4 regions of the Priestia sp. D3YE.R1 genome follow, and region 2 is predicted to be linked to each of the others. Evidence: predicted binding sites of a transcription regulator. Region 2 holds the regulator's gene; each other region holds the start of a gene.
The links. Region 2 encodes Rex, which represses fermentation and respiration genes when NADH is low (regulators of the CRP and FNR family bind a similar motif). Its sites were predicted from a motif close to TTGTGAAATATTTCACAA; they were not measured.

Region 1: the regulator Rex is predicted to act here: its motif matches at 1,691-1,708, upstream of ACOZIR_RS11555 (DUF1641 domain-containing protein).
Region 3: the regulator Rex is predicted to act here: its motif matches at 1,406-1,423, upstream of nirB (nitrite reductase large subunit NirB).
Region 4: the regulator Rex is predicted to act here: its motif matches at 1,510-1,527, upstream of ACOZIR_RS22065 (AtpZ/AtpI family protein).

What each region holds. Positions count from the first base shown of each region.
Region 1 is NZ_JBLTHW010000001.1:2,172,277-2,175,443, forward strand. It holds gene ACOZIR_RS11550 (NAD(P)/FAD-dependent oxidoreductase) at 1-1,126, opposite strand, end outside; gene ACOZIR_RS11555 (DUF1641 domain-containing protein) at 1,160-1,612, opposite strand; gene ACOZIR_RS11560 (hypothetical protein) at 2,042-2,458, shown strand; gene ACOZIR_RS11565 (ammonium transporter) at 2,455-3,167, shown strand, end outside.
Region 2 is NZ_JBLTHW010000017.1:4,914-8,080, reverse strand. It holds gene ACOZIR_RS28080 (CPBP family intramembrane glutamic endopeptidase) at 1-194, shown strand, start outside; gene ACOZIR_RS28075 (YdiK family protein) at 191-418, shown strand; gene tatC (twin-arginine translocase subunit TatC) at 445-1,200, opposite strand; gene tatA (twin-arginine translocase TatA/TatE family subunit) at 1,216-1,401, opposite strand; gene ACOZIR_RS28060 (redox-sensing transcriptional repressor Rex) at 1,455-2,093, opposite strand; gene ACOZIR_RS28055 (ABC-F family ATP-binding cassette domain-containing protein) at 2,552-3,167, shown strand, end outside.
Region 3 is NZ_JBLTHW010000002.1:561,291-564,457, reverse strand. It holds gene nirB (nitrite reductase large subunit NirB) at 1-1,181, opposite strand, end outside; gene ACOZIR_RS15035 (SGNH/GDSL hydrolase family protein) at 1,910-2,656, opposite strand; gene ACOZIR_RS15030 (sigma-70 family RNA polymerase sigma factor) at 3,125-3,167, shown strand, end outside.
Region 4 is NZ_JBLTHW010000004.1:77,859-81,025, forward strand. It holds gene ACOZIR_RS22060 (S8 family serine peptidase) at 1-1,443, shown strand, start outside; gene ACOZIR_RS22065 (AtpZ/AtpI family protein) at 1,741-1,962, shown strand; gene ACOZIR_RS22070 (ATP synthase subunit I) at 1,969-2,340, shown strand; gene atpB (F0F1 ATP synthase subunit A) at 2,359-3,069, shown strand; gene atpE (F0F1 ATP synthase subunit C) at 3,160-3,167, shown strand, end outside.

The DNA.
Region 1 (3,167 bases), on a different contig from region 2:
TTGCTTCTTTCATAAGTGATGCTGGTAAACCTTTTAATTGCGTTTTGTTTCCGCCGATTGTACCAATTGCATCTTTGCGTCCAAGACTTCCTAGTGTACCAGAGAAGACAGGAACGAATGATTCCATTGCTCCGCCGCGAATAGCTACTGCTAAGTTCACGCCTACAACTTCACCCATTTGCCAAGCTAATTGAGCAGTAGGTGGGTAAGGGCGACCTTCTGGACCCATTACAACCGCTGAGTCACCAGCAAGGAATACATCTTTATGAGATGTAGATTGTAAGAATTCATTTACAAGTGCACGACCGCGGTTTACTTCGATACCTGAGTTAGCAACTACAGAGTTACCTTGAACTCCGCCAGTCCATACCATTGTTTTTGTTTCAATTTTGCTGCCGTCTTTAAGTTCAACAGTTGTAGCATCCATTTTTGTTACAGGTGTACCAGTAACAAATGTAACGCCACGTTTTGTTAAGCTTGATTGAGCGCGCTCTACTAATTCAGCAGGGAAGCCTGGAAGAACTGTAGGAGCTGCTTCTACACAGTATAGAGAAATTTCTTTTGGATCAACACCGTGTCTTAGACATAGGCTTGGCATTAAGTCAGCGTATTCACCAACAAGTTCGATACCTGTTAATCCGCCACCGCCAACTACGATTGTACCATCAGCTTTATTTTTTGTTTTGCTGTATTCAGCGATACAAGCTTCTACGTGCGCACGTAAACGGTTTGCATCATTTACTGATTTAAGAACGAAGCTGTGCTCTTCTAAACCAGGGATACCGAAGTAAGCAGTTTCACTACCTAAAGCTGTAACAAGGTAGTCGTAGCTTAATTTTGTACCATCTTCAAGAGATACTTCACGTTGATCTGGTGAGATTTCTTTTACCGTTGCAATTTTTAAATCAACGTTGTAGTTTTTAAGTAATTTATCAAGTGGTAAAGCTACCGCTTGTTCAGAAACGCCGCCTACAGCTAGACGGTGTAATTCTGTAATGATTTGGTGAGTAGCAAAACGGTTCACTACTGTAATTTTTGCTTCATCCGCACTTAGGTGTTGGCGAGCTGTCATTGCAGTTAATAAACCACCGTAACCGCCGCCTAAAATTAAAATATGTTTTGACATAGTCGATCCTCCGTCCACACTTTTTAATGAAAATTATTTTTGTTTTTCGTTTGTAATGTCTAAATACGCTTGTGCAAAGCGGAATAGTTTTTGAGCTTGTGGATCTTTAAGCATGCGTAATAAACCGAATAAACCGATTGAATTAGAAGCATTTGCTTCTGCACGATCGTTTGCTTCGATTGCAGTAGCTGCAAGACCTTTTACTGTTCCTTCTACTGGCTCGATAAATTCTTTTACTCCACCAAGTAGATCTTCTTTTAATACGTCGTCAGTTAATAATGATTGCGCAACGTCGTAAGTTTTTGTAAGCACCGTTACCATTTCAGATAATTTTGGTAAATTATCTACAAGAACAGTAAGAGCTTCTTGTACTTCAGGCTTTAACAATTGATCTAACACATCCGCTTGACCTTTGTTAACTGCCGCTTCTGTTTGTACAGCAGCATTTTCCTCTGCAGCTGATTTTTGAATAGTTGATTGAGACATGAAAAGTCCTCCTTTGCTGGATACTGTTGCATATGTAGTTCCTAGTTATCTGCTAGACTTTCAAACTACATTGTGAAGTTGTGAAATCTTGCACATAATTCTATTTTAATTTTAATACGAGATAAAATCAACTCATTTCGTTGAAAAAATAAGTGAAGAACCTCGTAACCCTTTGTTTAATAAAAGTTTATAAAAAATAAAGCGAATAATTGCCTAGGTAAATAAAATTAAAATAGGGAACTAACATGATTCCTCTTCCTACGATAAAACAAATAACGTCATATTTCAACACATACGAACTTAATATTCTATAAGTATTAAAAAGATAGGGCGCATTTACTATTTAAAGAGTTTTCAAAAAATTACATTGACTTACTATAGTGTTCTACATATAATCAGAATATAACATCTTATGTAAGGAGATATAACATGGTTATAGTGGATGAACTTTATCATAATGTGGTCATTACATTGCCTCAATTAAAATTAATTGAATTTATAATGAAGTTAAAAGAAGCTAAAGCACAAGAAATAGAAGATATAAAAACGAAAATTAGTAAATACGAAGAGAAGAAACGTGCTGAAGAAGCTTGGTATCAATCACTATCACCGTTTCGTAAATTTTTTACCGGGCGTCCTTTAAGTCAGCATCAAGCGGTCGAGTATATGGTATACGTAAAGGAACGCTTTAAAAAAATTGATCACCTTAAAGCACAAATGCGAGAACTTCATGAAGTTCTTGAATTAATAAAAGCGGAAAATGAAGAAACAAGTGAAATTACGCTTTCGCCTGCTATTGTACAAGAAATAAAACGATTAAAAAGCAGTGGAGGCGTGGGGATATGAGTGTTAATGAACTAAGTTTAGGTATAAATACAACGTGGGTCGTCTTAACAGCGGCGATGATTTTGTTAATGGAAGGCGGATTTGCCTTGCTAGAGGCAGGTTTTGTCCGCTATAAAAATAGCGTGAATATTATTATGAAAGTATTTGCTGATATTACAATAGGAACGCTTTGTTTCTATTTAATTGGTTTTGGATTAATGTACGGAGATGATTTAGGTGGAATCGTCGGTAAAAGCGGTTTTGCGCTATCAGGTAATTTATCGCACCTTGACATTCCAATTGGGCTTGAAACGTTTTGGTTGTTTCAGTGTGCATTTGTGATTGCGGTCATTTCTATCGTTTCTGGAGCAGTAGCAGAACGAATTAATTTCCGTGCATACCTTTTATATGCGATTTTAATGACTACATTTATTTATCCTGTAGCGGGCCACTGGATTTGGGGAGGCGGATGGATTAGTAAGTTAGGGATGCTTGATTTTGCTGGTTCCGCAGTTATTCATGCTTTAGGCGGTTTTTCAGCTTTAGCAGCTGCAATAATGATTGGACCAAGAAAAGGGAAATTTACGAAGAATGGAATTAGTTCCGTTTCTCTTCCAAGCAATTTGCCGCTTGCATCAGTTGGTGCCTTTTTATTATGGTTTGGATGGTTCGGGTTTAATGCAGGAAGTACGCTAAGTGCCACTGACGTTAGAATTGGTCACATTGCTAT
Region 2 (3,167 bases):
TTGTGTATACAGCCATGGGATTTGTATTTGCATTCCTTTATGCAAGGACGAGACTAATTGTTGTACCTATTATTGCTCATGTTTTGATGAATACAATCGTTATTTTATCTCAAACTATTTTTGCAGATAAAATTATAGAAATGCAAAAACAAGCAGAACAAATGCAGTTCATTTTTGGAGGCATGTTTTTATGAAGAATATCCCTTTAACACGAGGGTTTATTTATATTATTATGGGGATTTTATTCACCTACTTGGCAATTCAAAATGCCCAGGAAACCGTCTGGAATTTCCCCACAATCTTATTTGCACTCGTAGCCGCATTCGATTTCAGGTTTGCGGTTCGCATCTTTATCTTGCACTACAAAATTAAAAAATTGCAGCAGCAATATAAAAATCAAGATGATTCATCCAAATAAAAAAACCACTGTTTCAGTGGTTTTTTTTACATACTAACATCTTCTCTTTCTTGCTCTGCCCTTGCCTTTAACACTTTGCGATACGAAATGCGGGAAATAATGATGCTGATTTCATACAAAATTAAAAGCGGCACTGTCACCATCATGTGCGAGAGCAATTCCGGTGGTGTAATAAGTGCGGCAATAACTAGCAGTACGAAATAGGCATATTTTCGAATTTGAGATAAAAACATAGGCGTTATAATTCCTAAACGCGTCAAAAACATAACGACGACAGGAAGCTGAAACAACAAGCCAAAAGGCAGTGTGAGCTGCATTAAAAAAGAAAAGTATTCATTAATGCCAATCACTTGGTTTACATTCAGCTCATCCGAAACGCGCGTCATAAAATCAACGACAAATGGAAACAACACAAAATAAGAAAAAGAGACACCGCCGATAAAGAGAAAAATGGAAACAGGAATATATCCAAGCGTTACCTTACGCTCTTTTTCATATAAACCAGGACTAATAAATGCCCAGAGTTGATACAGTGCAACAGGAGCTGCAAGTACGCAGCCGATAATAACAGCAAATTGCATATAAATCTTAACTGGATCTGTTAACCGAAATGCATTCATCGTTAAATTCTTTGCCTCATCAGCATGCTGTAAATAGACAATAACCTTATCCGCTATAAAAAAGCCGCCAATTGTGGCAATCACAAAGAAAAATAAAACAATTAAAATGCGTTTTCGCAGCTCTCCTATATGATCATATATTGACATTTCTTGTTCGGTCATACTATGATCACCCTTTTACTCTTTGTCATCTACTTGACGCTGTTTATCTTTTTCACGATCTTCTGATGCACCGCTAGCGGCATGCTTAAACTCTCTAAGCGTTTGGCCCACTGATCTTCCTAGCTCCGGTAACCGTTTCGGTCCAAAAATAAGCAGTGCTACAATCGCAATAATAATCCAACTGCCTGCTCCAATCCCCATATTCCCACTCTCCTTATTAATTTAGACTTAAGGAAATCGTAACACAGTCCGCCTTATTCAACAGGATAATTTTTCAAAAAGTAGACAAGCGACTGTAATTCTACAGCAAGATCAATATGATGGAGTCGAATCTCATCCGGTACGTTTAAGCGTGCAGGAGTAAAGTTTAAAATCCCTTTAATTCCGCAACTCACTAAACGATCGGTAATTTGCTGAGCAACAGTGGCTGGAACGGTTAAAATCGCTACTGAGATGTCATCACTCATATAATCTTCCAATTGGTCAAGGTGATAGACTGGCACGTCGCCTACTTTCGTACCGACTTTATCTTCTATCACATCAAAAGCGCACTCAATTTTAGTGTTATTATTTTTAATAAAATTATAATTTAAAAAGGCCGTTCCTAGATTCCCTACGCCAATCAGTGCTACTTTCGTTACTTCATCTTGGTCTAACGTTTTACGGAAAAATGTAAGTAAATAATTCACATTGTAGCCGTATCCCTTTTTTCCTAATGCACCAAAGTAAGAAAAGTCCCGACGAATAGTAGCAGAATCCACTTTCACTGCCTCACTTAACTCTGCTGACGACACACGCTGTTTACCAGAAGCATGCAAATTTTTCAAAAAACGATAATAAAGCGGCAATCGTTTAGCCGTTGCTTGTGGTATTTTTAATTGTTCAGTGTTCACGTTGTACCCCCTCAGTTCATGTATGTCATTACTAACATTTTCAAGTCATATTGCATTACCTTTCACAAAGCATCAACCGCTTTGAGGTAGCGCTTCCAATTCTCTCTCTTTTCTCTTGTTTTATATATACTCCGCTTCAAACCTCGACGGCTTTTGTCTATCCAGCACTACTTAAAGTCGATAGCTAGAACGAAGCAATTAGCCCTTCAAAGGATCGGTTTGGTAGTCATGACGGGTTTTTTACATCCATCATATATAAGTTCAGAGATGCACTTATCTCTTATTTTAACATAGTATCCTGTATAAAATGTGCAGGTAAAATCATTTTATTTCATGAATCAAAACATTCGCTTCATCATTTGTCCTTGTCCCTCTACAAATTACAAACGCTTGTAGGAAGAACTTGTAGTTAAAAATGTGTTAAAATACACTATGGATATACTACTAGAGGTGAAAAAATGATTATTCTACAATTGAACGGTATTACAAAATACTATGGGGCAGAACCCATTTTATCGAATATAAAGTTAGAAGTACAATCAAAAGACCGCATTGCCTTAGTGGGACGAAACGGTGCTGGTAAATCAACTTTATTAAAAATTATTGCTGAGCAGCTTTCCTATGACAGCGGAGAAATTATTAAACCTAAGGGTGTTTCCATTGATTATATGGGACAAGATACAGTTCTTGAGTCAACACTCTCCATATGGGAAGAAATGATGACTGTCTTTGCTCCATTAAAGAAGATGGAAAAAGAATTACGTACGCTTGAAACGAAGATGGGTGATCCAGACATTTTTAATGATTCAGTTCAATACGAAAAACTAACCAAAGAGTACGATCAGCTTCAAGTAACGTTTAAAGATTTAGGCGGCTATCAATATGAAGCGGATACACGATCTATTCTTCACGGTTTCCGTTTTTCAAACTTTGACTACAGCACCCCTATTTCCTCCTTGAGCGGTGGACAAAAAACGCGCCTGGCTCTTGCAAAACTGCTTTTAACAAAGCCTGATTTGCTTATTCTGGATGAGCCTACCAACCACTTAGATATTGAAACTTTAGCATGGCTGG
Region 3 (3,167 bases), on a different contig from region 2:
GACACTTTTGCGACATCTGATACGTCTTCTTGCTTTTGAATCATTGAAAACAGTCGATTTCCGTCGCTGCTGTCTCCAAAAAGAACGGCTCCTACGATTTGATTGCCTCGCAGAACAAGCTTTTTATAAATGCCGTCTTGTTCATCGAACACTTTGATCGCTTTTTTCTCTTCATCTTCCATGAAGTCGCCTGCCGAAAACACTTCAACACCTGATACTTTTAGCTGCGTTGATAAAACCGATCCTTCATAAGGCACTTTTTCTGCCCCGCAAATCGCTTTGGCTAATGCTTTTCCTTGTTCATACAGAGGTGCTACTAGCCCGTATACCATTCCTCTATGCTCTGCACATTCTCCGACAGCGTAGATGTTTGGGATATCCGTTTGCATATAATCATCCACGACAATTCCTCGATTTACGTTAAGTCCCGCTTCTTTTGCAAGCTGAACATTTGGTTTAATTCCAACCGCCATTACGACTAAATCAGCTTCTAAAAACGTACCGTCTTTAAAAGATAATCCTTCAACTCGTTCATTGCCGACGATTTCCGCCGTTTGTTTTTCAAGCAAAAACTTCATGCCTTGTTTTTCTAATTCGTTTTGAAGCAATTTGCCGGCTGTTGGATCGAGCTGACGTTCCATTAAATACGGAGCTAAATGAATGACAGATACGTCCATCCCTAGATTTAACAGTCCCCGCGCCGCTTCTAGCCCAAGCAGTCCGCCTCCAATAACCGCTGCTTTTTTATACTGCTGAGATGCCTGCAGCATTTCATCCGTGTCTTTTATATCTCGAAAAGCCGTAACTCCTTTTTTATCTGATCCTGGAATCGGAAGAATAAAAGGAAGAGAGCCCGTTGCTAAAATTAATTCATCATATGATTCTACTCTGCCGCTGTTTGTCGCTACTTCTTTTTTTACTGAATCGATACTAGTAACCGTTTCCCCCGTATATAATGTAATATTGTTTTCTTGATACCAGTTCCAATCGTTTAACGTAATGTCTTCAACATTCGTATCTCCTTGCAGCACTTTTGATAGTAAAATACGATTATAGTTCGGATGCGGCTCGCTTCCGAAAATCGTAATCTCAAACGCTTCGTTTGAAACCTTCAATACTTCTTCAACCGCTCGAACTCCAGCCATTCCATTTCCAATCAATACGAGTTTCTTTTTTTGCATCTTCCATTCCTCCCCTGGCGTCTATACCTGCTTGTTTCAAAGATATATTTTCTATGCATCTTTAAAGATATACTTAAGATATATGAATTTTCTGAATCGTTCAACTTATGTGTCAGATTATCTAACACAGTTACGGTATGTATGCGATTCCATTACTTTAACAGCAAGAAAAAAAATAAGTGGTCTAATTACGTTTTAATTTAGATCATCCTTTGCATTTTATTTTGTGATGTTTTTCACAACGTTAATGTAACAAGAATATGCAGCTTGGGCTATGATAAAAATCACTCCTATTAAAAATGAGCGATAGTTTGATCGTCTTGTTCTAAAGACTTGGGTTAGTATCTTATCATCTATCTTTTCATCAATATATAAATTGATTATCGCCTGTATCGCAGAACAAGCAATTCTAAATGTTTATATGTCAAAAATGACAATCCCAAAAAATTCTTTATAAAGAATTTTTTAGATAAACTGTTCTTTATAGTATTTACTATCCCTCTTGAGTTCTTTATAATGAAACAATAGAACTTTTATAAAGAACAGAATGGAGAATTGTAATGCCACTCGTAAACATCAAAAAGGTTTGGACCCCTTTAGAGATTTTTGGCTTTAAACTTTATAAGTGTAGAGATACCAAAAATTACTACTATAAAACGAGAAAAAGTCACAATCTAGCAAAATTGTAAAAAACAAGCCCTCTTTCTTTTGAAAGAGGGCTTATCTTTTTATTCTCCTGTAAACCAATTCACAACATATTCCCCCCACACCTCATTTCCTTTTTTCGTTAAATTGCCGCTGTCTTTATTTATATACTCTCCTAAATGAAACGGCCAAATGAGCGAGTGATTCATATAATATACCCAGTTTGCTTCAGATACTCCTCTGATCGCTTCTACCCCTTCTTCGTAGGACTCAGTTTGTGAAATATATGGCTGTGACGGCTGAATCATAAGGGTTTTCTTCAAGTCTTTAAGCTGATGAATCAGCTTGTCTGTATTTTCAAGCGTCTCATCTAGCGTAAGGTGCTGATAGTCATTTTTAAGAGGTGCTTCAAACAGAATAATGTTTGGCTGAAGTTGATCAATTTGATCGGCAATATGTGAGGATAAAAGCTCATCGGTTGTTTGGCTGCCGTATGAAAGTGTTTTGACCGTAAATACATCACGTCCATATGTAGCTGCTAGTTCTTTTTTTAACTGCTGAGGCCACTCTGCTTCCTTTGCGGATGTGGCAAGCACAAGAGTTAGAGGTTTTTTATTTGCGATAGATGACTGGATTTGTTTTGTGATAAAGTCTGGAAGATTTTTTGTATAAGCAGATACATCGGAAAACTGTTTTTCTTTATGTACAACAGCAGTTTTTACTTCACTTGCCTGCGCTTCCGTTTGCTCTTGCCAGTGCTGCGTCCCCGCATACATCACCGCCCCGCACAAAACAGCCGCCGCCACATTTACCCCAACCATCGCCTTCATTCAATCTCCCCTTTACCCGTTTTTAAAAACCAAATATATTCTGCCCACCCAACTTACATTCAATAGAATAAACAAAGAGACAAACACAAAAATACTCCACTGAATTTGCCCAAAAAGGTTCACCTAAGCGGCAGGCGCAAACCCGCAAGGGAGGGTGACTGCCGCTTAGGTCTAGCAACTCTACCATCACCGCTCTTTGGTGATGGTAGAGTTGCTACATCGATTGATATAAGAGTAATTATAGATTAGTAGAAATTGGAATGGGGGGCCTTTCGTACGTAAAATCTCTACAAATACACGTATACTTCGCATATTTCCTAGCGAAACGTGAAGTTTCCGGGGAAATTACGTCACGTTTCTTAAAAAGAAAACATAATGTACGCTCATTCGCGCATGTAATCTTTCTCTTGTACAGTAGAGATACCGGCGGAATACAGCAAAAACGCGTTTTTGAAAAAGGAATGCTGCATGCAAAAAAGCTCGTTTGATCAAATCGCTTCATCTTTTCATC
Region 4 (3,167 bases), on a different contig from region 2:
AGCTTAGCGTTAGATCGAGCTGTTGAAAAAGGAATTGTAACGGTTACATCTAGCGGCAATTCAGGTCCAGGTTTATGGACCGTGGGTTCTCCAGGTACAGCGGGAAAAGCTATTTCGGTTGGCGCTTCTGTTTCCCCGACAACAGTTCAATTTCTAACAATCGGATTTAATAAAGAAAAAATTATGATGGCGCCGGTAGAAGGGTCGCGCCCATGGACGTTTAATCAAACGCTGCGTGTAATAAATGAACAATACTCTAAAGAGCAAAAGCATGCGTTAGGTAACGTCATTTTGCTAAAAACAGAGGGAAATGCGGTTGAAAAAAAGATTAAACAAGCTGAACAGGCGGGAGCAAAAGCCGTTATTTTATATAGTCCGACCGAAAGAAGTATAATCGGTAAACTAAAAGAGTCAGTAAATATTCCAGTGATATGGGTAAGTAAAAAAAGCGGTGATACCATTAGTCAATATATAGAGTCTCAACAACCGTACTTACGCACTGGCCAGCAAGTGGTGCAAGACTTGCTCACATCTTTCAGTTCAAGAGGGCCTGTAACGACTACTTGGGGAATCAAACCAGACGTCGTCGCACCAGGTTACTTCATTAATAGTACAGTTCCTGGAGGGTATGAACGCATGCATGGCACAAGTATGGCTGCGCCCCATGTAGCTGGAGCATGTGCGCTGATTTTACAAGCTCACCCTAAATGGTCTCCTGAACAAGTCAAAGCTTCATTGATGAACACCAGTAAAGTAATGCAGCAGCTAAACGGTCAAACGTATCGCGTATATGAACAAGGAGCGGGAAGAATTCAAATAGCAAAAGCCGTCACAGCAGAATCTTTATTTTATCCATCTTCTTTATCTTTTGGTATTTTTACGCGTCCATCAAAGAAAGTTTTATCTTTTAAAATTGATAACCAGTCTGATAAAGCAAAAACGTACCGTTTAAACGTTCCGAAAAGGGATGAAGGAGTGAACTGGGATGTTCCATTACCCGTCACGGTGCTACCCCATCAGACAAAAGAGATAGCTGTCACTTTATCGGTGCAGCCCCGTTTTAAAAATAAAGGTATATATGACGGATATTTGGAAATAAATGATTCACGTGAAACATTTTCGCTTCCTTATATGTACATGATTAGCATTCCAGATTATCCTCGTGTCATGGGATTGCAAGTAGCAGCGGAAAAAGAGAAAAATACGTATAGCTATGAACTGTTTTTGCCTGAAGGAGCAGATCAGTTAGGCGTCGCTCTTTTTGATAAGCAGTCTTTACAGTTTGTATCGTATTTAGATGTTGACGTGGATGTAGAAAGAGGCATGAGAAAGCGAAAAATAACGATTGATGAATCGCTTGTACCGGGAGTGTACCAAATATTTGCATTTGTGAAAAAGCATAGACAAGAGCAGGTTGTACACAGTACAATAACGATTGAATGAACCTCTTTAAATGTTTTCATTTAAAGAGGTTTTATGTGTGGCAGAAATGTGAACAATAAGAAGAGATTGTGAAGTTTTTAGCTTAAACACATTGACATTAAATATACGCTATTGTATGCTTACAGGGAATATAAATGATAAGGTTTTCAACCTGTGAAAACCGTTGATATTTCTGCGCATTTTATTAGCTGTTTTTACCTTTTTTAGCAATTTTTTTTGCCTTCCTATCATATATTGAGCTATGAAAACGATAGAGAATTCGGAAAAAAGAAAATTTTGCAAAAGGGGTATGAGTTTATGAAAGATCGCAACCGTCATCCTTTGCAAGCGATGGCATTAGTGTCAATCATTCTATCACAGTTAGCAGGTTCAGTCTTAATTGGCTTATTCTCTGGAAGATGGGCTGATCAATGGCTTGACACCGAACCACTATTTTTGATTTTAGGCCTTCTTTCAGGGCTAGCAGCAGGTGTTTTTATGATGCTGCGAACAGTCCACCATTTTTTTTCAGGAGATTAATAATTCATGCAGGATTTGCAGCACGTTTTTCCAAGACTTCGTTCATACATATTGTATTTGTTAGCATTATACGTTCTCGGCTGGGGATTTACAAGTTATAAGGCTGTTTTTGCAGGTTTAATTTTAGGAACCGCCCTGAGTTTGTATAATTTGTGGAACTTAGTAAGAAAGTTTGAGCAGTTTGGACAGGCGTTGGATGAGGGGAAAAAGCCTCGTTCAATTGGGACTGTTGTAAGATTTGCAACAGCTGCTCTCGCAGTTGTGATTACCATCTCTTATCCAAAAACCTTTCATATTATTAGTGTAGTTGTGGGATTAATGACGTATTATGTTGTCATTATCATAGATTTAGTTGTTCAAAATATGCGTAGAAGATAGAAAGAGAGGTGAACACAGTTGGGTCATGAATCACCAACTATAGAGTTTCTAGGCCTTACTTTTAGTCAAAGTAACTTGCTTATGGTTACCGTAGCTTCTGTTATTGTATTCTTAATTGCAGTTTTATGTACTCGTACTCTTGCTATGAAGCCAAGCGGTGCACAAAACTTTATTGAATGGGTCTTAGATTTTGTTAAAGGACTCGTTAATAGCAATATGGATTGGAAAACAGGTGGCCGCTTTTTGACGCTAGGTGTAACTTTACTTATGTACATTTTTGTGTCAAATATGTTGGGTCTTCCATTTGCCATCGTGATTGACCATAACTTATGGTGGAAATCGCCAACCGCTGATCCAGCAATTACGCTGACGTTAGCCGTTATGGTAGTTGTACTATCACATTATTATGGTATTAAAATGCGAGGTTTCTCTGCATACACGAAAGATTACTTCAAGCCAATGGCATTTTTATTCCCGCTTAAGATTATCGAGGAGTTTGCCAATACGTTAACGCTTGGCCTTCGTCTTTACGGTAATATTTATGCTGGGGAAATTTTGTTAAGCTTGCTAGCTGGTTTAGCAACAACAGGCTTCCTAGGTACAATTGGAGCTGCTATCCCAATGCTTTTATGGCAAGGATTCAGTATTTTTGTAGGCGCAATTCAGGCCTTCATTTTCACAATGTTAACGATGGTTTATTTATCTCACAAAGTGAGTAGCGACCATTAATTTATAAAGCTTTGTTCAAGTAATACCCAATTTGGACAAAACAAAACTTAGTTAAACAAAATCATATATATTAAGGGAGGACTTTATAAAATGGGTTT